2 regions of the Streptomyces sp. NPDC006332 genome follow, and region 2 is predicted to be linked to the other one. Evidence: riboswitches for the same ligand, from Rfam matches in the RefSeq annotation. Region 2 holds a riboswitch; the other holds the start of a gene.

Region 1 (7,499 bases), on a different contig from region 2:
AGCCGGTGACGTACGTGGCCGTGTAAACCGGTGGCCGGGCCGCGCACGGACCGTCTACTACTTGACCATGGAGCACCTTCTCGCCGAACGCGCCTGTGAACGTCTGATCGTCGACTTCGTCCACCGTCTCGACCTCGGCGACCCGTCCTCCGTGGCCGAACTCTTCACGGACGACGGCAGTTGGGAGTGGCCGGCGGGTGAGCGGCTGATCAGGGGACGCGACGCCCTGCGCGACTACTTCGGCTCCCGCCCCGCCGACCGGCTGTCCCGCCGCATGATGTCCAACATCCTCGTCACGGTCACCTCCCCGGACACGGCGACAGCCCTCTCGTACTTCACGACCTACCGCGTCGACGGCCACCAGGGCGGCATGGTCCCGGCCGGCCCTCCGGTCCAGATCGGCCACTATCAGGACACCTTCCACCGCACCCCGGACAACACCTGGCTCCTGGCCTCCCGCACCCTGTTCCTGCCCTTCGGAGGCCCGACTCCCCGCGCCTAGGTCATCAGCGACCGGACCAACTTCTCCGCGGAGCCGAGCAGTTGCACCTCCGGTCGACTCATCGTGGGGTTGGCGGCCCGCCGTCGCCTTGCCTCCCGCAGACCTGTCTCGGTGAGGCAGGACGGGTCGGCGAGGAGGGCCGTGAGCATCGCGCGGGCCGGGTCGGCGAGCGGTTCGGCGCCGACGGCGACCTGAGCGAGGATCATCGCGGACATGCCCCAGTCCAGGCCCGGTTCACCCTCCTCCGCGTTCGACCAGTCGATGACCCGGGGGCCGTCGGCGGCGAGGATCACGTTGTCCGGGTGCAGGTCGAGGTGGAGGAGGCGGGCGTCGGAGTGCCTGGCCGGAAGGGTGTGCAGGTGGCGCAGGAGACGGGCGAGGACGCCTCCCGCCTCGCCCGCGTCGACCTGGCCCGAGCCGAAGGCTTCCAGCATCGTCGGGCCGTACAGCCGCTCCATCACCAGCTCGGTGCGGCTGGAGCCGGAGAGCAGCACCCGGGGAACGGGGTAGCCGTGCGCATGTACGTGTTCCATCACAACGCCCTCCGCGACCGCGTCCCCCCAGCCCCGTCGGTCGCGGCGGAGCACCCACGCCTCGTCGATCTCGTAGACGTCCGCGGCGCGGCCCGAGCCGAGCAGTTTCCCCGTCGATGGCATGGGCGGAACCTACCGTCACCCGCGGGCACCCCGTAGGGCGTTGCCCACGCACCGGTAGAGTGGACCGGTCGTGATCACGCCCGTACGGGGGGAAGCCGGTGTGAATCCGGCGCTGGCCCGCAACCGTGAGCCGTCCGTAGAGGCGGTGAGCCGGATTGCCCCGCGCGGAGGTGACCGGCTCACGTGCACCGGCGACCGGCCGGTGTGCGGCACCGTCGAGGTATACGGAGCCGAGCCGCCGGGGTGTCCCGTGCTGTTTGGCTCCCCCAGGGAGAGGCACCCGCCGATCATGAACGTCCGCCGCCGCGCCATGGTCCTGGCCGCCGCCACCGCCGTGCTCGGCGCCGTCGCCGCGCCCGCCGAAGCCGCCTCCCCGTCCGCGTCGCCCGCGCTCCCCGCCGGGCTCTACGGCAGCTCCGACCCGACGTACGACGGCGTCTGGCGTCAGTCCCTCGCGCTGCTCGCCCAGCACACCGTGGGCGTACGGCCCGCCAACTCGGCCGTGGACTGGCTGACCGGGCAGCAGTGCGCGAACGGCGCCTTCGCTCCCTTCCGCGCCGACGTCTCCAAGCCGTGCGACGCCAAGGTCATGGTCGACACCAACAACACGGCCGCCGCCGTCCAGGCGCTCACCGCGCTCGGCGGCCACCGGGCCGCCACCGGCAAGGCCGTCGCCTGGCTGAAGTCCGTGCAGAACACGGACGGCGGCTGGGGCTACGCACCCGGCGGCGCCAGCGACACGAACTCGACGTCCGTCGTCGTCGGCGCGCTGACCGCCGTGGGGGAGAAGCCCGCGCGGATCCAGAAGGGCGGCCGGTCGCCGTACGACGCCCTGGTGAAGCTCGCCCTGCCGTGCGAGGGCGAGGGCGCCGGGGCCTTCGCCTTCCAGCCGGACAAGAAGCGCAAGTTGGCGGCCAACGCGGACGCCACGGCGGCGGGTGTGGTGGGCGCGCTCGGCAAGGGGCTGAGGGTGGAGCCCGCCAAGAAGGCCGAGGCCGCCGCCTGTTCGGACGCCGGCTCCCCCTCTCCGCAGCGGGCCGCCGCCAACGGCGCCGCCTATCTCAGCAAGGCGCTCGGGAAGGGCGGCCACCTGATGTCCGCCCTCCCCGGCGCCACCGACCGGCCCGACTTCGGCAACACCGCCGACGCCGTCGTGGCGCTCGCCGCGCAGGGCGGGGCCGACCGGGCCGCCGGGCCCCTGAAGTGGCTGGAGCGCAACTCGTCCGCGTGGGCGAAGTCGAACGGGCCCGCCGCCTACGCCCAGTTGGTGTTCGCCGCGCACGCGACCGGCACGGATCCGCGCGACTTCGGCGGCACAGACCTGGTGCGGCAGCTCAACGCGACGGGACCGGCCCCGCGGACGGCGAGCGCGGCATCCGGTGCGCCGGGTGAGTCCGGTGAGTCCGCCGCGGACGACGGCTCGGGCGGAGAGAACGTCTGGTGGATGGTCGGCGCGGGGCTCGCCGCCGGGGCCGGCATCGGCTTTCTGCTCAGCGGCCGCGCCAAGGGGAAGCGGCCGTGACACGACGCCCTGCCGTCACGCTGTTCGCGACCGTCCTGTTCCTCCTGGTGGGGGCCATGGGGCAGGCGCAGGCCGCCGGTTACCGTTACTGGTCCTTCTGGGACCGCGACGGCGGGCGGTGGACGTACGCGACCCAGGGCCCCTCCACCGCCCGCCCCTCGGACGGAGACGTCCAGGGCTTCCGTTTCGCGGTGAGCGAGGACTCCGGCGACGCCGCACAGCCGCGCGGCACGGCCGACTTCGGCACGATCTGCGCCCACTCGCCCGCACGCGACGGCAGCAAGAGGGTGGCCCTGGTCATCGACTTCGGCACCAGGACGGACGCCCCGTCCGGCGAGAGCCCACCGACGCGACGAACGGCGTGCGCCGTCGTCTCCCCCGACGCCACGACGGCGGAGGCCCTCGCCTCGGCCGCCAAACCCCTGCGCTACGACACCGGCGCTCTGCTGTGCGCGATCGCGGGCTACCCGAGGACCGGCTGCGGGGAGCAGGTGGCGACGGGAAGGACGCCGGGGGCCCCGTCCGAGGAGCAGAACCCGACGCGGGCGAAGGACAAGGACTCGGCGGGCGGGGGACCTTCCGTCGGACTGTTCGCCGGGGTGGCCGCCGTCGCCGTACTGGGCGCGGCGGCGGCGTGGCAGGCGAGGCGGCGCAGGGATGGGTCGTAGCCTCGAGTGGTCCGGCCGACGGCCCCTGCACCGGGCCGGGCTGCATCCCGGTGCCTGGTGGCTGTGGGCCCTGGGCCTCGGCACCGCCGCCACCCGCACCACCAACCCCCTCCTGCTGGCGCTGCTCATCGCCGCCTCCGCGTACGTGGTGGCCGCCCGCCGCCCCGACACCCCCACCGCGCACTCCTACTCCGCCTTCGCCAGACTCGCCCTGGCGGTCCTGCTCATCCGTCTCCTGTTCGCCGTGGTCCTCGGCTCCCCCGTGCCCGGCACGCACGTGCTCGCCACCCTCCCCGAAGTCCCCCTCCCCGACTGGGCGCAGGGCATCCGCCTCGGCGGCAGGGTCACCGCCGAGGGGCTCCTGTTCGCGCTCTACGACGGCCTGAAGCTCGCCGCGCTGCTCATCTGCGTCGGCGCTGCGAACGCGCTCGCGAACCCGGCCCGGCTCCTCAAGTCCCTGCCGGGCGCCCTGTACGAGATGGGTGTGGCGGTGGTCGTCGCCCTCACCTTCGCCCCGAACCTCATCGCCGACGTGCAGCGGCTGCGCGCCGCCCGCCGACTCCGCGGCCGACCGGACCGGGGCGTCCGCGGCCTGCTGCACGTGGGTCTGCCGGTGCTGGAGGGGGCCCTCGAACGCTCCGTCTCCCTCGCCGCCGCGATGGACGCCCGCGGCTACGGCCGCAGCGCCGACGTTCCCGCCCGCGTCCGCCGTACGACCGCCGCGCTCACCCTCGGCGGTCTGCTGGGCGTCTGCGCGGGAACGTACGGTCTGCTGACCGCCGAGGGCGGCACCTATGGTCTGCCCGTCCTGCTCGCCGGGCTCGCCGCCGCCCTGGCCGGTCTGCACCTCGGCGGCCGGCGTTCGCTGCGCACCCGCTACCGTCCCGACCGGTGGGACGTCCGCGCCTGGCTGGTCGCCGGGTCCGGTGCCGCCGTCGCCGTCCTGCTGACCCTCGCCGCCTCCCGCGACCCCGAGGCGCTGCACCCCGGCGTGGTCCCCCTCGTCGCCCCCGCCCTCCCGCTGTGGCCCGCGGCGGCCGTCCTGCTCGGCCTCCTCCCGGCCTTCGTCGCCCCGGCGCCCGCGTCCGCCCCCGCGTTCCGGCCCAGGCCCGCATCCGGGTCCGTTCAGCCCTCGCACACGTCCTCACTCAAGGAACCGTCGTGATCCGTTTCGAGAGCGTCTCCGTGACGTACGACGGTGCCGCCGAACCCACCGTCCGCGACGTCGACTTCGAGGTGCCGGAAGGTGAACTCGTCCTGCTCGTCGGCCCGTCCGGCGTGGGCAAGTCCACGATCCTGGGCGCGGTCAGCGGTCTCGTCCCGCACTTCACCGGGGGCACCCTCCGCGGCCGGGTCACCGTCGCCGGCCGGGACACCCGCACGCACAAGCCGCGCGAACTCGCCGACGTGGTGGGGACCGTCGGTCAGGACCCGCTCTCGCACTTCGTGACGGACACCGTCGAGGACGAACTCGCCTACGGCATGGAGTCGTTGGGCCTCGCCCCGGACGTGATGCGCCGCCGCGTCGAGGAGACCCTCGATCTCCTGGGCCTCGCCGACCTGCGCGAGAGGCCCATCGCCACGCTCTCCGGCGGCCAGCAGCAGCGGGTCGCGATCGGCTCGGTCCTCACCCCGCACCCACGGGTCCTGGTCCTGGACGAGCCGACGTCCGCGCTCGACCCGGCGGCGGCGGAAGAGGTCCTCGCGGTGCTCCAGCGGCTCGTGCACGACCTCGGTACGACGGTCCTCATGGCCGAGCACCGTCTGGAACGCGTCATCCAGTACGCCGACCAGGTCGCCCTCCTCCCGGCGCCGTCAGCCGCGCCGGTCCTCGGCACCCCGGCCGAGATCATGGCCGTATCGCCGGTGTACCCGCCGGTGGTGGGGCTGGGCCGCCTCGCCGACTGGTCCCCCCTGCCCCTGACGGTCCGGGACGCCCGGCGTCGCGCGGGTGCCCTGCGGGAACGGCTGACCGGACGGGAGGCAGCGGGGGACGAACCGGTCACGGGGGCTGTAGCCGACCCCGACCCCGGACACGTCGCCGGACCGCTCCCGGCACCCGCTGCCCTCTCCGCCGACACCGCAGCCAACTCCACCACCGCCAACACCCCCGCCCCCGCCTCCCGCTGGCGCCTGCGTAAAAAGCCCCCAGCCGCCACAGCTCCTGATGCCACAGGCGCCCCCGCGGCCGACGTCCGCTCCCTCGCCGTCCGTCGTGACCGCGTCCAGGCCCTCCGCCACATCGACCTGGCCGTCCGTCCCGGCGAGACCGTCGCCCTCATGGGCCGCAACGGCGCCGGGAAGTCAACGCTGCTCGCGGCGCTCGTCGGGCTGGTCGCGCCGGCCGCCGGATCCGTCCGGGTAGGCGGAGCCGTACCGCACCGGACTCCCCCGCGTGACCTCGTACGCCTGGTGGGTCTGGTCCCGCAGGAACCCCGGGACCTGCTGTACGCGGACACGGTCGCCGCCGAGTGCGCGGCCGCCGACCGGGACGCGGGCGCGGCGGCGGGCACCTGCCGGGCACTGGTCGGCGGGCTGCTCCCCGGCATCACCGACGGCACCCACCCGCGCGACCTCTCCGAGGGGCAGCGACTGGCGCTCGCCCTGGCCGTGGTCCTGACCGCCCGCCCTCCGCTGCTGCTCCTCGACGAACCGACGCGGGGCCTGGACTACGCGGCGAAGGCGCGCCTGGTCGCGCTCCTGCGGGGGCTGGCGGCCGACGGGCACGCGATCGTGCTGGCCACGCACGATGTCGAGCTGGCCGCCGAACTGGCCCACCGGGTGGTGCTGTTGGCCGACGGCGAGGTGATCGCGGACGGGCCGACGGCGGACGTGGTGGTCGCGTCCCCGTCCTTCGCTCCGCAGGTCACCAAGATCCTGGCGCCGCTGAAGTGGCTCACGGTGGCCCAGGTGCGCAAGGCCCTGTCATGACCGCCGCACACGACACCACCCGACAGGCCCGCGCGGTCCGTCTCGGCCCTCGTTCCCTGCTCGCTCTCGCCCTGGTCAGCGGCGTCGGCGTGGTCGCTTTCTGCTGGCCGTTCCTCGCCCCGCCGGCCTCCCGGGTCAGCGCGCACGCGCAGGACGCGCCCTGGCTCTTCGCGGGTCTGCTGGTCCTGCTGGTCGCCGTGGTCGCCGCGACGATCTCCGAGTCGGGGCTGGGCCCGAAGGCGGTGGCGATGCTCGGGGTGCTGGCGGCGACGGGAGCGGCGCTGCGGCCGATCGGGGCCGGAACGGCCGGTATCGAGCCGATGTTCTTCCTGATGGTGCTGAGCGGGCGGGTACTCGGCCCCGGCTTCGGTTTCGTCCTCGGGTCGGTGACGATGTTCGCGTCGGCGCTGCTCACGGGCGGGGTGGGCCCGTGGATGCCGTTCCAGATGCTGGCGATGGGCTGGTTCACGATGGGTGCGGGCCTGCTGCCGGGTCCGGACCGTCTGCGCGGCCGGCTGGAGCTGGGCCTGCTGGCCGGGTACGGCTTCCTCGCCGCCTTCGCCTACGGCACGGTGATGAACCTGGCCGGCTGGCCGTTCATGCAGCAGAACGCGTCGAACATCGCCTTCGCCCCGGACGCCGCGGTCCCCGACAACCTGGCCCGCTTCGTCGCCTACTGCCTGGCCACCTCGCTGGGCTGGGACCTGGGCCGGGCCCTGGTCACCGTCGTCCTGACCTTCCTGATCGGCCCGGCGCTCCTGCGCGCCCTACGCCGCGCCACCCGCCGGGCGGCGTTCGAGACGCCGGTCACGTTCGACACGTAGCGCAGCCGTCCTGCCAGGAGAACGGCTGCGCCCACGGCCTCTTGCGGAGCCGGGGACTACTTCTTCTTCCGTTTCTCCCGGTACACCATCAGCACTCCCCATAAGACGATGGCCCGAACGTGATCCAGGTCAGGGCCGGGTTTCCCTTCACCCCGATTCCCATGGCCAGCAACGCGAAGTCCATAAGTCTCCGCTCAATATCCAGGATCCTGAGATCCCCGCGCCCCCCAGGTAGCGGCTCCCGCCGGGCGGTCGAGGAGTGTTTCCAGGACACCGCAAGGGGGCTGCAAACGGATCAGCCCTCGTCCCGCTCACCGTGGCAGATATCCGGCGACTCCTGGACACTCTCCTGCCCCACCCACAAGCCGACCGCGATCCCATCGCCCATGCACTGAA
Region 2 (7,499 bases):
CACCTCCAACGAGATCGTCCGGCTCGACGTGCCGACCCCGTCGTTCATGCGCTCACCGGGCGAGACGCCTGGGGCGTTCGCGCTGGAGAGCGCACTCGACGAACTCGCGGAGAAGAGCGGCATCGACCCGATCGAGCTGCGCGTCCGCAACGAACCCGAACGAGGGCCGGTGTCCGGACTGCCCTTCAGCAGCCGCAACGTGCTCGCCTGCTTCCGTGAAGGGGCACGCCGGTTCGGGTGGAGCGACCGAGACCCCCGCCCCGGCATACGTCGCGACGGGCGCTGGCTGATAGGCACGGGCACCGCGGCTGCGACCCACCTCGTGATGTCCGTGCCGTCCACGGCCGCCGTGACCGCGGAGGCGGACGGGACTTTCACCGTCCGGATCGCCGCGTCCGACATCGGCACCGGCGCGCGGACCGTGCTCACGATGATCGCCGCCGATGCCCTCGACGTCGTGCCGGACCGCGTCCGGATCCACATCGGGGACAGCTCCCTCCCTCCGGCGGTCATCGCCCTCGGCTCGACGGGGACGCGATCCTGGGGCTGGGCCGTCAAGGCCGCGATCGCTGAGCTGCGGACCATGCTCACCCCTCCTACGGCCATTCCGCCCGAGGGAATCACGGCCAGATCGGACACCACCGCCGCCGTCGTCGGCCTCCTGCAGAACGCACCGAAGGAACGGCACACCTACGGAGCCCACTTCGCCGAGGCCGCGGTGGACACCACCACCGGCGAGGTACGGGTGCGGCGCATGCTGGGTGTCTTCGCCGCGGGCCCGATCGTGAACCCGCTGACGGCCCGGTCCCAGCTCATCGGTGGGATGATCTGGGGCATCTCCATGGCCCTGCACGAAGAGGCGCACCTGGACCAGCGCACAGGCGGCCTCGTCGGAGCCGACTTCGCGAACTATCACATCGCGGCGCACGCCGACGTACCCGCCATCGAGGCGGACTGGGTGGACGACCCGGATCCGGACGACCCGGTCGGCATCAAGGGGATCGGCGAACTCGGCAACGTGGGGCCGGCCGCGGCGATCGCCAACGCCGTCTGGCACGCGACCGGCGTACGCCACCGACACCTGCCCATCCGCCCCGACCGCGTGCTGTCGACACGCGGAGACGCTGCCCCAGGAAAGGCGACCCGATGAACATCCCTCAGCAGTTCGCCACTACGACGACGGACGGTGCGGCTCCTGAGCACGGCTCCGACATCGTGGTCGTGGGCGGCGGGATCGCCGGTCTTGCAGCGGCTTTTCGTCTGCATCAGCAGGGTTGGAGTGTGACCGTTCTCGAAGCTTCGACGTCGGTCGGCGGAAGGATGTCCAGCATCGAGCGCGACGGATACGTGCTCAACCGTGGGGCGACGATTCTGCCGGCGTCCTTTACCAACATCATCCAGCTGAGTGAAGACGCCGGTCTCGGGAAACCGTTCAAGCCACTGGCCGTGTCCGTGGGCATGCCGCGCGACGGCCGCATGCGCTTCCTCGTCCGCAGGAACGGTGTCGGTGGAATTCTCGACCTGGTGGGGACGGATCTGCTCTCGCTCCGCAGTAAATTGTTGATGCCTCGCCTCGCGATGGACCTGGTCCGCTGGCGCCGCCGATTGGCGGGTGACAAGTCCTATCAAGTAGCGGCACGACTCGATAACGAATCCGTGGCCTCGTACGCCCTTCGCAGGCTCAATCAAGAGATTTTGGACTACGTTCTGGATCCCTTCCTTCGTGGCCTCTACCTGGGGGAAACAGCCGACATGTCGGTCGTCGACCTTTTCCTCTCGCTGAGCAAGCTCGGCGGCGGACCGATGCAATATCCGAGCGGAATCGATTTCCTGCCCAAACGGCTGGCATCCTTCGTCGACGTGCGCACCGGAGCCACCGTACGGGAAGTCCGGCATGTCGACGGTGGTGTACGCACCGTGTGGGAGGACGGCGAAGGCGAGCACGCGCTCTTCACGCGCGGCGGCGTTCTCGCTCTGAACGGGCCGGACCTGCTGCAGACTTACCGCGACCTGTCCGACCGGCAGCGTGAACTGATCCAGTCGGTCCGCTACAAGAGTGCTCTCAAGGGAATCTTCGCCCTGCGTCGCCTGCCGCCGAATGTACCGACCCTCATTCCGGTGCCCCGCGCCGCCGGGATAGGCTTGGCCATCACCGTGGTCGACTCCGAGTCGATGCCTGATTCCGTTCCGCCTGGCAAGGCTGTGATTTCCGGTCACTGGGTCAGTGAATACAGCAGAGAAGTACTTGACCTTCCCGACGCCGAATTGCTTCCCGAAATGATTCGGGAAATCGAGACAGTCGTACCCGGACTCTCCGCCGAGCTGGAGTTCGCTCAAATCGTACGGTGGGGTTTCGCCACGAATGCACGATATCGCGGATTTTACGACACGGTGGCACGTATCCGCCGAACCCTGTCCCCGGATGATGTCATCCAGCTAGCCGGCGAGTATCTCGCGCTCTCCGGAACGGCCAATTCTGTTGAGAATGGTGAACGTGCGGCAGGAAACCTTGACGCACGCTTGCGTTCGCTGTACGGCGCACCGGCGAAACGTTCGAGTCCGTGAATCAGGCTAGTGCGACAGCGGCGGGCCAGGGGTGTACTCGCATCAATGACTGGGCGACGGAGAGTGGCAGTGGCACTATAGGCATAGGCGATGTGGAACCCCTGATGTGCAGGGGGAGGTGTTCATGGCGAACCTGGGCGAAAGTGCCGAAGGCGCCGCGGACGACAAGGTCGCCGTCCTTCTGCTCGATGACGCTGGGGCCGTCACGTGGTGGTCGGACGCGGCCGCTCACCTGTTGGGGCATGAGGCGCGAGAGGTCCAGGGTCGGCCAGTGGCGCAACTACTGGTCGATCCATCGCAGTGGCGCGTGGATGCATCGACGGGTTCCGCCGGCGGTGGCGGGCGGCGGATGTTCCGGCGCAGAACCGGACCGCCCGTCGAACTCGTGGTGCGCACTGCATGCGTCGACAGCAAGGAGGGTTTTTCGGAGGCTGTGCTCCTGTCGCCCCCCGCTCCGAAGAGGACCGTTGCGGAGCACGGATCGAGCCTTCTGACCTCCCTGCTCGGCCAGGACCGACTGGGCATCGTCCTCTTCGATGCCCGACTGGAAGTCGTACGCGCCAATAACCCGGTGGGGTCGGCCGGGTTGCCGCCCCTGCGCGCCGGTTGCCGCCTGCACGACATTGCGCGCGCGGAGGACGCAGAGGCGATGGAGACCCACCTGCGGCACGTGCTGGAGACCGGTATTCCACTGGTCGGTGAACAGTTGCGGATGCGCGCGGCAGGTGTCTCCGGTCAGGAGCGGTATCTGTCGGCATCCGCCGTTCGGCTGGACGACGCCGATGGCCGTCCGGTCGGCGTCGCAGCGTTCGTCGCCGACGACACGGAACAACGGCGAGCCATGCAGCGGGCGGCCATGAGTCATGAGGCGTCGGTCCGTATAGGCGGTTCTTTGAACGTGGCTCGTACTGCCCAGGACATCGCGGACGTGCTGGTGCCGACCCTGGCGGACCTGGTTTCGGTGGACATCGTCGAGGTCGTACTCGAAGGCGATGAGCCCGCCAAGGGTGTCCTGCCGAGCGGTCGGTGGCGGATGCGGCGTGTCGCAGCGGCTTCCGCCACCGGTCCCTGGCCGGCCGACCTCATCCAGGTGGGCGGCGTCATCCCGCCACTTCCGGACGTACCGCAGGCACGGCAGGCGGCGTTGCACGGCGACACCGTCCTCAAGACTTCACGCCAGGAGTTGGAGCACCAACTCGGAGACCCGGACGTGATCCGCGCCCTGCTGCCCGAGAAAGGGCATTCACTGGTCATCTCGCCGCTGTTCGCGCGCGGCCTGCTGCTCGGCTTCGTCTCGGCATGGCGGACCGAACGCGCCGAGGGGTTCCGGCAGGAGGACGCTGACCTCCTGTTCGACATCGCCTCGCGTGCGGCGCTCAGCGTGGACAACGCTCGCCGGTACACGCGGGAGCACCGGGCGGCGGTCACGTTGCAACAGCGACTGCTGCCCCACGCCACCACACGCTCCACGGCGGCCGACTCGGCTGGCTGTTACGTGCCTGCGGGGGGCGGGGCGGACATCAGCGGCGACTGGTTCGACGTGATCCCCCTGTCGTCGTTGCGGGTCGCCTTGGTCGTGGGCGACGTCGTAGGCCACGGCCTGCACGCCGCAGCCACGATGGGACGGCTGCGAACCGCCATCCGCACGCTGGCCGACCTCGAACTGGACCCCGGAGAGCTCCTCATCCACCTGGACGACCTCGTCCAGCAACTCGCCGACGAAGCCGGTCCCGAGGACCGGGAGACGATCGGCGCCACCTGCTTGTACGCGCTCTATGATCCGGTCGCCGGCACCTGTGCACTGGCCGGCGCAGGGCATCTGCCGCCCGTGGTGATCCCGCCCGACGGCGCGGGTCGACTCATAGAGGTCAGCCCGGGCCCGCCGCTCGGCGTCGGTGGCATGCCCTTCGAGGTCACCACGGTCCGCGTCGAGCCCGGTAGTACCCTCGCCCTCTATACCGACGGCCTCGTGGACCGGGCCGCACACGATCTCGACCAGGGCACCCAGGATCTCCTCGACTCGCTTTCGTCTCTGTGCAACAGCGCGCGGGGACTTGAGGGCATCGCCCACGACGTGGTGTCCGCGATGACCGAGGGACCTCCCCGCGACGACATGACGCTTCTTCTGGCCCGCACCCGTATGCTGCCGACCGCCGATGCCGCGCACTGGCAGTTCCCCGACGACACGTCCCGGGTGGCCGAAGCGCGCAAGGCCGTCGCCTGCCGACTGGCCGACTGGGGGCTGGACGACCTCACTTTCACCACCGAACTGATCGTCAGCGAGCTGGTCACCAACGCGATGCGCTACGCGGACGGCATGGTGGGACTGCGCCTCTTCCATGACGACAGAACACTGGTGTGCGAGGTCACCGACTCCAGCAACACCCAGCCACGGCTGATCCGGGCACGGGCCGGCGACGAGGGAGGGCGAGGCCTGTTTCTGGTGGCCCAACTCGCCAGGCGCTGGGGCAGCCGGTATCACCGCGACGGCAAGACCATCTGGACCGAGCAGACGATCGGTGCCGGCTCCGAGCCGCAATTCGACCTCGTCGACGTCTGGGACGCGGAGGAGACATAGGACCTGCTGTCGGCCGGTGCCTGGCTACATGCCGGCAGCAGGCGTATGGCACGATGCGCGGGACGGATGCGGAGGAACTCCGGTGCGGGCGTAACGGCCCAACTCGGGGGCGGGCCCGCCACTGTGACCGGGGAGCCGCCTCCCACGGATGGCCACTGGCAACCGGCGTGAGCCGGCCGCCGGGAAGGCCGGGAGCGGGCGTCGGACACGAGGCCGTGAGGCCCCGTACCGAGATCCGGGAGCCAGGATATTCCGCCCGTCCCGCAGCCAGGCACTTTCCGCCGGGGCACGGTCCGTCACGGTGGCGTGGTAAACCGCCGACATCGGAAGGTGCTCCTTCGTGATGCCCGCACCCGGCTCCGAGCCGGTCTCTGCCTCGTCCCTGGCCGAAGGTCTGCTGCTCCGAAGCACACTGGCCGCCGTTACCCCCGCGGACCCCGCCGCCCTCGCCGAGGCCCGTGACCGGCAAAACCGCCTGTCCAAGCCGCCCGGTTCGCTGGGATTCCTGGAGGACGTGTCGATACGACTGACTGGTCTGGCCGGCGTCTGCCCGCCGCCGATGCCCGAGTTGGTCGACCTGGGCTTGAGACTCGGCGAGGGCACCGGCGCCCTGTTGGCCCTGCCGCTCGTCCACGCGGCCGTCCGTGCCCTGCGTGACATGGCCACCTTCGACTCTGCCGGGGTCTGCCGAGATGAACGTCTGACGTGCCGGGCACGCCCGAGGCTGTGAGGGAACACACGGCCTCGGGCTCGCAGGGCCATCGGTCCGGACTCTGGTTCGGATGAGCAGCGGCGCGTTGACGCTGATGGTCGACGTCCCGTTTCAGAGCGGCCGGAAACCGGGATCAGGGTCAGTTGCCGCTGATCGCGGCCGCCGTGGAGCGCAGGGCCCGCGCGGTGCGGCGGAGGTCGGCGTGGAGCAGCCGCCCCGCGGACTTCATCACCCGTCCCGCGACGATGACCGTGTCAACGTTGTGAGGGTTCGCCGACTGGACCACGGCCGCGATCGGGTCACGTTCGGCAGTGAGCATGTCGAGGTCCTCCAGACGGAGCAGGACAACATCGGCCTGCTTGCCGGGGCGCAGCGAACCGATCCGGTCGTCGAGCCCCAGCGCGGAGGCGCCGTCGATTGTGGCCATCCGCAGGACGTCCTTGGCGGTCAGTGGGGAGTCGTCGGTGACCTGGCTGGCGAGCAGCGCCGCCCGCATGAGGGAGAACATGTCACCGGGGACCGAGGACACCGCGTCGACGCCGAGGCCGGCGGTGACACCGAGGCGACGGTAGCGGCTGGAGACGGGAGCACCGACGCGCATCCCGGCCTCGGAGCTGGGCGCGGCGGCGGCCTTGCCGCCCGAGTCGCCGATCAGCTTGATCTCGCTGTCGGAGAGCGAATTACCGTGCACGTAGAGCGTGTTCGGGCGCAGCAGGCCGCGCTCCTTCAAAGCCGAGATGGGCGTCTGCGTGACCGGGCCGGCGCTGACGTGGAAGGTCAGGGGCAGGCTCAGTTCGTCCGTCACACGCCATTCCTCGATCACCGTCTCGATCGGTGCGAACGACGGGCCGAGCGGACCGTAGGCCAAAGTGACGAGCGCCTTGTCGTCGAACAGGCGCTCGGTGCGGACCCTGCGGACGTCGGCGAGGTCGGCGGCCGCTCCGATCGGGGCGCCGTAGGCGAACACCGCGCGCAGACCGGCCGCTTGCATGGCATCGAGGGCCGCGTCGGCGTGGTCAGGCGAGTACAGACCGTGGTTGTAATCGAGCTGGGTGGTGACCCCGGAGTTAAGACTCTCCAGCAGGCCGGCCAGGGTCGCGTTGTACATGTCCTGGGGGCGCAGCCGCGGGCCGTACTGGCCCAGGACGCCGAGGTACGCGGTGAGGTCGAGGCCCACGGTCGAGGTGCGCAGCGCCGACAGCCACACGTGGCGGTGGGTGTCGACGAAGCCCGGGAGCACGATCCGGTCGGTGGCGTCGATGACGGTGGCGTTGCCTGCGCGGAGGTTGCGGCCGACGGCGGTGATCCGACCTCTCTCGATCAGGACGTCGGTGCCGGCGTGGGCGACCGCCTGGGGCTCGGTGTCGATCACGTGCCCGTTGCGCAGCAGGATCCGGCCGCTCGCCAGGTGTGCTGGGCCGGTGTGACCACTTCCCGCCGGTGCCGCGATCGCCGGTGATGAGGAGAGCGTGGCCGCTGCCGCGGTGGCGGCCACCCCCGTCAGGACGGTTCGGCGAGGCAGATTCATGGTGGAACTCCGTTGTCTCGGGAGATTGGCGTAGGCAGGGGCGGCCGGACGTCGCTGGTGGCGGCGCTCCCTCGGTGCGCCGTGTGCTGCCCCTGTCCGTCACGGAAACGACTAAG

The links. A riboswitch is a leader RNA that binds a small molecule or an ion and turns the genes downstream of it on or off. The one in region 2 is predicted to bind cobalamin.
Region 1: linked by a shared signal. The riboswitch ahead of ABZ027_RS07425 (prenyltransferase/squalene oxidase repeat-containing protein) and the one ahead of ABZ027_RS30470 (nicotinate-nucleotide--dimethylbenzimidazole phosphoribosyltransferase) in region 2 are both predicted to bind cobalamin.

What each region holds. Positions count from the first base shown of each region.
Region 1 covers NZ_JBEXRA010000005.1:220,519-228,017, forward strand. Annotated here, with positions in the region: gene ABZ027_RS07410 (MBL fold metallo-hydrolase) at 1-26, shown strand, start outside; gene ABZ027_RS07415 (nuclear transport factor 2 family protein) at 68-502, shown strand; gene ABZ027_RS07420 (phosphotransferase) at 499-1,158, opposite strand; cobalamin riboswitch at 1,218-1,341, shown strand; gene ABZ027_RS07425 (prenyltransferase/squalene oxidase repeat-containing protein) at 1,448-2,680, shown strand; gene ABZ027_RS07430 (SCO2322 family protein) at 2,677-3,348, shown strand; gene ABZ027_RS07435 (CbiQ family ECF transporter T component) at 3,338-4,513, shown strand; gene ABZ027_RS07440 (ATP-binding cassette domain-containing protein) at 4,510-6,279, shown strand; gene ABZ027_RS07445 (ECF transporter S component) at 6,276-7,103, shown strand.
Region 2 covers NZ_JBEXRA010000041.1:69,370-76,868, forward strand. Annotated here, with positions in the region: gene ABZ027_RS30455 (xanthine dehydrogenase family protein molybdopterin-binding subunit) at 1-1,150, shown strand, start outside; gene ABZ027_RS30460 (FAD-dependent oxidoreductase) at 1,147-2,565, shown strand; gene ABZ027_RS30465 (SpoIIE family protein phosphatase) at 2,690-5,143, shown strand; cobalamin riboswitch at 5,215-5,396, shown strand; gene ABZ027_RS30470 (nicotinate-nucleotide--dimethylbenzimidazole phosphoribosyltransferase) at 5,487-5,873, shown strand; gene ABZ027_RS30475 (amidohydrolase family protein) at 5,995-7,383, opposite strand.